2 regions of the Streptomyces sp. NPDC031670 genome follow, and region 2 is predicted to be linked to the other one. Evidence: predicted binding sites of a transcription regulator. Region 2 holds the regulator's gene; the other holds the start of a gene.
The links. The regulator HspR, encoded in region 2, represses chaperone genes until heat shock. The targets are predictions, from matches to a motif close to TTGAGNNNNNNNNNCTCAA.
Positions count from the first base shown of each region.

Region 1: lon (endopeptidase La) is a predicted target of HspR. The motif match lies at 1,303-1,321, and genes of this name have one in related genera.

Region 1 covers NZ_JBVILC010000005.1:403,008-406,410, reverse strand. Annotated here, with positions in the region: gene ACZ5ID_RS13305 (hypothetical protein) at 1-532, opposite strand, end outside; gene ACZ5ID_RS13310 (rhomboid-like protein) at 1-34, shown strand, start outside; gene ACZ5ID_RS13300 (GNAT family N-acetyltransferase) at 529-1,185, opposite strand; gene lon (endopeptidase La) at 1,344-3,403, shown strand, end outside.
Region 2 covers NZ_JBVILC010000002.1:328,300-331,702, reverse strand. Annotated here, with positions in the region: gene grpE (nucleotide exchange factor GrpE) at 1-85, shown strand, start outside; gene dnaJ (molecular chaperone DnaJ) at 131-1,315, shown strand; gene ACZ5ID_RS05545 (heat shock protein transcriptional repressor HspR) at 1,317-1,763, shown strand; gene ACZ5ID_RS05540 (hypothetical protein) at 1,894-2,151, opposite strand; gene ACZ5ID_RS05535 (hypothetical protein) at 2,177-2,617, opposite strand; gene ACZ5ID_RS05530 (sigma-70 family RNA polymerase sigma factor) at 2,735-3,403, shown strand, end outside.

The sequences.
Region 1 (3,403 bases), on a different contig from region 2:
AGCCGACGGGCAGCTGGGCCCGTACGGCCCGTAGCCCCGGGGTCTGGTGCACGTCGTCGGTGAGGACGACGTGTCCCTCGTACGTGAACCGGTACATCAGCGCGTCGGCGATCGGGCGCCCGGTCGGGCGCGGCGGCAGCTGCGCGAAGTCCGCGTCCTGGAGCGCCTCGCGCAGCTTGGCCAGGGCGTCCGGCGTCAGCGTGCCGGTGGTCTTCTGCCCGTCCCGGCGCGTGGAGGTGTACGAGCCGTCGTCCTTGACCACCAGCTCGTTGTGCACCCCCGCGAACCCGCCGCTCACCACGAGCCCGAGCAGCTGCCCGTGCCGGACGGGCGCGGTGGACGTGCCCGACGGGGAGGTGTCCGGCGTCGGAGCGGTGGACGGGGGCTGGGCGCTCAGGGTCGTGCTCGGCGCCGGGGTGGGCGACTTGGACGCGCCGTCCGCCGTCGAGTCGGCGGAGTCGCAGGCCGTCGCCGCGAGCAGGGTGGCGAGCAGCAGTGCTCCGGTGGTGGTGGTCCTGCCCAAGAGGCTCATGGAGCCGAGGATGCCGGATCGGTGGGAGCGAAGTACAGGCTGGCCATGGGTGAGCGCGTCGTCCAGCCGAGCGCCTCGTACAGGTCCCGGCCCTCGGGGGTGCCGACCAGGACGCCGGTGGTGGCTCCCGCCGCGTGGGCGCCGCTCTGGAGCGTCCGCATGACGACGCTGCCCAGGCCGCGGCGCCGGTGCCCGGGCGCCGTCTCGATCTGGTCGGCCACGGCGGTCGCGCCGGTGGGGGCGATCTGGCCGCGGGCGGCGAAGTGGCCGTCCCCGGTGCGCACCAGGACGCGCAGGACGCCGCCGGTGGTCCAGCGGGTGAGTGTGTAACCGGCCGGGACCCGCGCCTCGTGCGGGACCAGCGGCACCGTCATCAGGAAGCCGGGCTGGTCGTACGCCCAGCCGGGACCGAGCCACGGCCGGACCGTGTCGTCGTCCGCGAAGAGCTTCAGCCAGGTGCCGGGCAGGCCGGCCATGTCGGCCAGCTTGCGCACCGAGGCCTCGTCGGGCTCGGGCACGACGTACCGGCACACGTGCTTGACCTGGCCGACGTCGATGCTCCACCCCCAGGGCTCGGCGACCGGCGCCGCCGCGCCGCGCGAGACGACCCACCCCTTGGTCCAGGCCTCGACGAGCTCCGGTACCGACTCCATGACCGCCCCCTTGGTGAAGTAGCGAGGAGGTAATAGTCCCGGACACCCTATGACTCTTACAAGAGATGATCGCTCAGAGCGAACACGGCCGGGGGAACATTCCCGGGCTCACATGCATTGAGTCGGCATAGCTCAACTTGACTGCCGAAGGGGAGATCATGGCTCACTCGTCCGCACCGCTCACCCTGCCTGTGCTGCCGCTCGACGACGAGGTCGTGCTGCCCGGGATGGTCGTGCCGCTGGACCTGTCCGACACCGAGGTGCGCGCCGCCGTGGAAGCCGCTCAGGCGGCGGTCCGGGCCGACGGCCCCTCGGCGGGCAAGCCCCGGGTGCTGCTCGTCCCGCGCATCGACGGGGCCTACGCCGCGACCGGCGTGCTCGGCACCGTGGAGCAGGTCGGCCGGCTCTCCGACGGCGACCCCGGCGCGCTCATCCGCGGCGTGGCCCGGGTGCGCATCGGCGCCGGGACCACCGGCCCCGGCGGCGCCCTGTGGGTGGAGGGCGCCCAGGTCGAGGAGAGCGTCCCCGACCCGCTGCCCGGCCAGGTCACCGACCTGGTCAAGGAGTACAAGGCGCTCGCCACCGAGTGGCTCAAGAAGCGGGGTGCCTGGCAGGTCGTCGACCGGGTCCAGCAGATCGAGGGCGTCTCGGCCCTCGCCGACAACTCGGGCTACTCGCCGTTCCTCACCACCGCCCAGAAGGTCGAGCTCCTGGAGACCGCCGACCCGGTCGCCCGGCTCAAGCTCGCCACCGAGCACCTGCGCGAGCACCTCGCCGAGCAGGACGTGGCCGAGGCCATCGCCAAGGACGTCCAGGAGGGCGTGGACAAGCAGCAGCGCGAGTTCCTGCTGCGCCGCCAGCTCGACGCCGTCCGCAAGGAGCTGCGCGAGCTCAACGGCGAGTCGGAGGGCGACGAGTCCGACGACTACCGGGCCCGGGTGGAGGCCGCCGACCTGCCCGAGAAGGTCCGCGAGGCCGCTCTCAAGGAGGTCGAGAAGCTGGAGCGCTCCAGCGACCAGTCCCCCGAGGGCTCCTGGATCCGCACCTGGCTGGACACCGTCCTGGAGCTGCCCTGGCGGGAGCGCACGGAGGACGTCTACGACATCACGGGCGCCCGCGCGGTCCTGGACGCCGAACACGCGGGCCTCGAGGACGTGAAGGAGCGCATCACCGAGTACCTGGCGGTCCGCAAGCGCCGCGCCGACCGGGGCCTGGGCGTGGTCGGGGGCAGGCGTGGCGGCGCGGTGCTCGCCCTCGTCGGGCCGCCCGGTGTGGGAAAGACGAGTGTCGCGGAGAGCGTGGCCCACGCCATGGGCCGCAAGTTCGTCCGCGTCGCCCTCGGCGGCGTCCGCGACGAGGCCGAGATCCGCGGCCACCGGCGTACGTACGTGGGCGCCCTGCCCGGCCGGATCGTCCGGGCGGTCAAGGAGGCCGGGTCGATGAACCCGGTGGTGCTGCTCGACGAGATCGACAAGCTCGGCTCCGACTTCCGCGGCGACCCGGCGGCGGCCCTGCTCGAAGTCCTCGACCCGGCGCAGAACCACACCTTCCGCGACCACTACCTGGAGGTCGAGCTCGATCTGAGCGACGTCGTCTTCCTGGCCACGGCCAACGTCCTGGAGGCCATCCCGGAGGCGCTGCTCGACCGGATGGAGCTCGTCCGCCTCGACGGCTACACCGAGGACGAGAAGGTCGTCATCGCCCGCGACCACCTGCTCCCGCGCCAGTTGGAGCGGGCCGGACTGGACGGCGGCGAAGTCGTCCTGGAGGAGGGCGCGCTGCGCAGGCTGGCGGGGGAGTACACCCGCGAGGCGGGCGTGCGGAACCTGGAGCGCTCGCTCGCCCGGCTGCTGCGCAAGGTCGCGGCCCAGCACGAGACCGGCGAGCGCGAACTGCCCTTCACGGTCACGCCCGACGACCTGCGCGCGCTGATCGGCCGCCCGCACCACGTCCCCGAGTCCGCCCAGGACCCGGCGGAGCGGCGCACCTCGGTGCCCGGGGTGGCCACCGGCCTCGCCGTCACCGGCGCGGGCGGCGACGTCCTGTTCGTCGAGGCGTCCCTGGCCGACCCGGAGACCGGGGCGGCGGGCCTGACCCTCACCGGCCAGCTGGGCGACGTGATGAAGGAGTCGGCGCAGATCGCGCTGAGCTTCCTGCGCTCGCACGGCGCCGAGCTGGAGCTGCCGGTGGCCGACCTCAAGGACCGGGGCGTGCACGT
Region 2 (3,403 bases):
GGGCGCGGCGAAGGAGGGCAAGGAGGCCAAGGAAGGCAGCGGCGGCAAGGCCGAAGAGGAGAGCGGTGGCCCGGACGAGGGCTGACGTGACGGTCATGGGTGAAGTGGTCGTCCGGGAGGAGGGACGTCGATGAGCACGAAGGACTTCGTCGAGAAGGACTACTACAAGGTCCTCGGCGTCCCCAAGGACGCCACCGAGGCCGAGATCAAGAAGGCGTACCGCAAGCTCGCCCGCGAGTTCCACCCGGACGCCAACAAGGGCGACGCCAAGGCGGAGGAGCGCTTCAAGGAGGTCTCCGAGGCGAACGACATCCTCGGTGACCCCAAGAAGCGCAAGGAGTACGACGAGGCGCGCGCCCTCTTCGGCAACGGCGGCTTCCGGGCCGGTCCCGGCGCCGGCGGCGGCAGCTTCAACTTCGACCTGGGCGACCTCTTCGGGGGCGCCCAGGGCGGGGCTGGAGGAGGCGGCGGCTTCGGCGGCGGCCTCGGCGACGTGTTCGGCGGGCTCTTCAACCGGGGCACCGCCGGTCCGGGCACCCGGGGCACCCAGCCGCGCCGCGGCCAGGACCTGGAGTCCGAGGTGACGCTCAGCTTCACCGAGGCGGTCGACGGGGCCACGGTCCCGATCCGGCTCTCCAGCCAGGCCCCCTGCAAGGCCTGTTCGGGCACCGGCGACAAGAACGGCACGCCCCGGGTGTGCCCGACGTGCGTCGGCACCGGGCAGGTCTCGCGCGGCACCGGTGGCGGCTTCTCGCTGACCGACCCGTGCGTGGACTGCAAGGGCCGCGGCCTGATCGCGGAGAACCCGTGCGAGGTCTGCAAGGGCAGCGGCCGTGCCAAGTCCTCGCGGACCATGCAGGTCAGGATTCCGGCGGGCGTCTTCGACGGCCAGCGGATCCGGCTGCGCGGCAAGGGCGCGGCGGGCGAGCGCGGTGGTCCCGCGGGCGACCTCTATGTGGTCGTCCATGTGGACAGCCACCCCGTCTTCGGCCGCAGGGACGACAACCTCACCGTCACCGTGCCGGTCTCCTTCGTGGAGGCGGCGCTCGGCGGCGAGGTGAAGGTGCCCACCCTGGGCGGGCCCCCGGTCACCCTGAAGCTGCCCGCGGGCACCCCCAACGGCCGTACCATGCGGGCCCGTGGCAAGGGTGCGGTCCGCAAGGACGGCTCGCGCGGGGACCTGCTGGTCACCGTGGAGGTCATGGTGCCCAAGGACCTCGACGACAAGGCACGCGAGGCCCTGGAGGCGTTCCGCGAGGCGACCGCGGAAGTCGATCCGCGGGCAGAACTGTTCCAGGCCGCGAAGGGAGCATGAGATGGACGGCCGACGACGCAATCCGTTCGAACTGACCGATGAATCGCCGGTGTACGTCATCTCGGTCGCCGCTCAGCTCTCCGGTCTGCACCCGCAGACCCTGCGCCAGTACGACCGCCTCGGCCTGGTCTCGCCCGACCGCACGGCCGGGCGCGGCCGGCGCTACTCGGCCCGCGACATCGAACTGCTCCGTACCGTCCAGCAGTTGTCGCAGGACGAGGGCATCAACCTGGCCGGTATCAAGCGCATCATCGAGCTGGAGAACCAGGTGGCCGCGCTCCAGCAGCGCGTCGCCGAGCTCTCGGCGGCGGTGGACGGCGCGGCGGCGGCGATGCGGCAGCGCGAGGCCCAGGTCCACGCGTCGTACCGGCGCGATCTGGTGCCGTACCAGGACGTGCAGCAGACCGGCGCGCTGGTGGTCTGGCGGCCCAAGAGACCGACGGACTGACCGCGCCCGTCGGACCGTCCGCGTCCACCGGCCATGTCCACCGGCCATGTCCACGGCCATGTTCACCGGCGATGTCCGCCGACCGCGCGCCCGTTCGGGTGCGGGCGGGCGCGCGGTTCCCGGCGCCGGCTCACCGGCCGGCGCCCTGCCACAGACTCACCACCAGCGCGGCGGCCGAGGTCAGCGCCGCCAGCGACGGCAGCGGCCAGCGCCCGCGTTCCAGTGCCTCCAGGCGCTTGTCGTGTTCTCCCAGGGTCTTGTCGGTCTGGTCGGCGCGCTGGAGCAGCAGCGCCAGATCGCCCCGGGTGGTGGCGAACCCGACCTCCACCGCGCGCCGCAGCCGCTCCAGTTCGATCGCGACTCCTTCGGCCTGGCCGCTGGTCACCATGACGGCTCCTTCGGTAGATGGCGGATCAGGACCGTAAGACGGCGGGAGGAGAGCCGTCCGCGGTGCCAGTCCAGGAGGTCCACGCCGTAGTGGCGCAGGAGCGCGGCTTCCAGCGCCTCGGCGTTGTTCTCCACGTACACGCCGAGGCGCAGCCTTCCCCCAGGCCGAGCCCGGTGTCGCGGCCCCAGGACGCGAGGACCGCCCCGGCGTCGTGCGGCGAGGGACGGTGGCGGCGCAGCCGCGCGGACTGGGCCTCGCCGAGGAGGAGTTCGAGCGAGGCGGAGAGGTCGTCGCCGCCCAGGGCGCGCAGTGCGCGCGCCGTCGCGCGGGTGAGTTCGCGGGGCAGCTCGAAGAGCTCGCCGCCCAGCTCGAAGGCCCAGGAACGGCCGTGCGCCTCCAGACGCTGGGCGCGGGCCGCGTCGATCCGGGGGGCGCCGGGTGCGGGTGTGGCGGGTGGTACGGCCATGGGACCTCCATCAAATGGCCTGTTCCGTAACGAGGTTGAGGGCCGGATCGCCGTACCCGCGGGGCGGGTCAGCGGATACAGTCGGTGTCACCTCTACGGGTGAGGCAGGGGAACAACGTGACCGTGAACGTGGACGAGGGCGAACGGCTGGCCGAGCGGTTCGAGGCCAACCGCACCCACTTGCGGGCCGTCGCCTACCGGATACTCGGCAACCTCAACGAGGCGGACGACGCCGTCCAGGAGGCCTGGCTCCGCCTCAGCCGCAGCGATGTGGCGTGCGTGAAGAACCTCGGCGGCTGGCTCACCACCGTCGTGGGCCGGGTCTGCCTGGACATGCTGCGCTCACGCGACTCCCGGCGCGAGCTGCTGTACGACGAGCCCGTGCCGGTGCACACGCGCGGGCACGAGGAGCCGCGCGACCCGGAGCACGAGGTGCTGCTCGTTGACTCGGTGGGCTTGGCGATGCTGGTCGTCCTGAACACGCTGGCGCCCGCCGAGCGGATCGCCTTCGTCCTGCACGACATGTTCATGGTGCCCTTCGACGAGATCGCCCCGGTGGTGGGCCGTTCCACGGTCGCCACCCGCCAGCTCGCCAGCCGGGCCCGGCGCCGGGTGCAGGAGTCCGCACCGGTGCCGGACGCGGATCTGGCGCGCCAGCGGGAGGTCGTCGACGCCTTCTTCGCCGCCTCGCGCGCCGGGGACTTCGACGCGCTGCTCGACCTGCTCGACCCGGACGTGGTGGTCCGGGCCGACCGGGCGACCGTGGAGGTGGGCGCGATGGGTGAG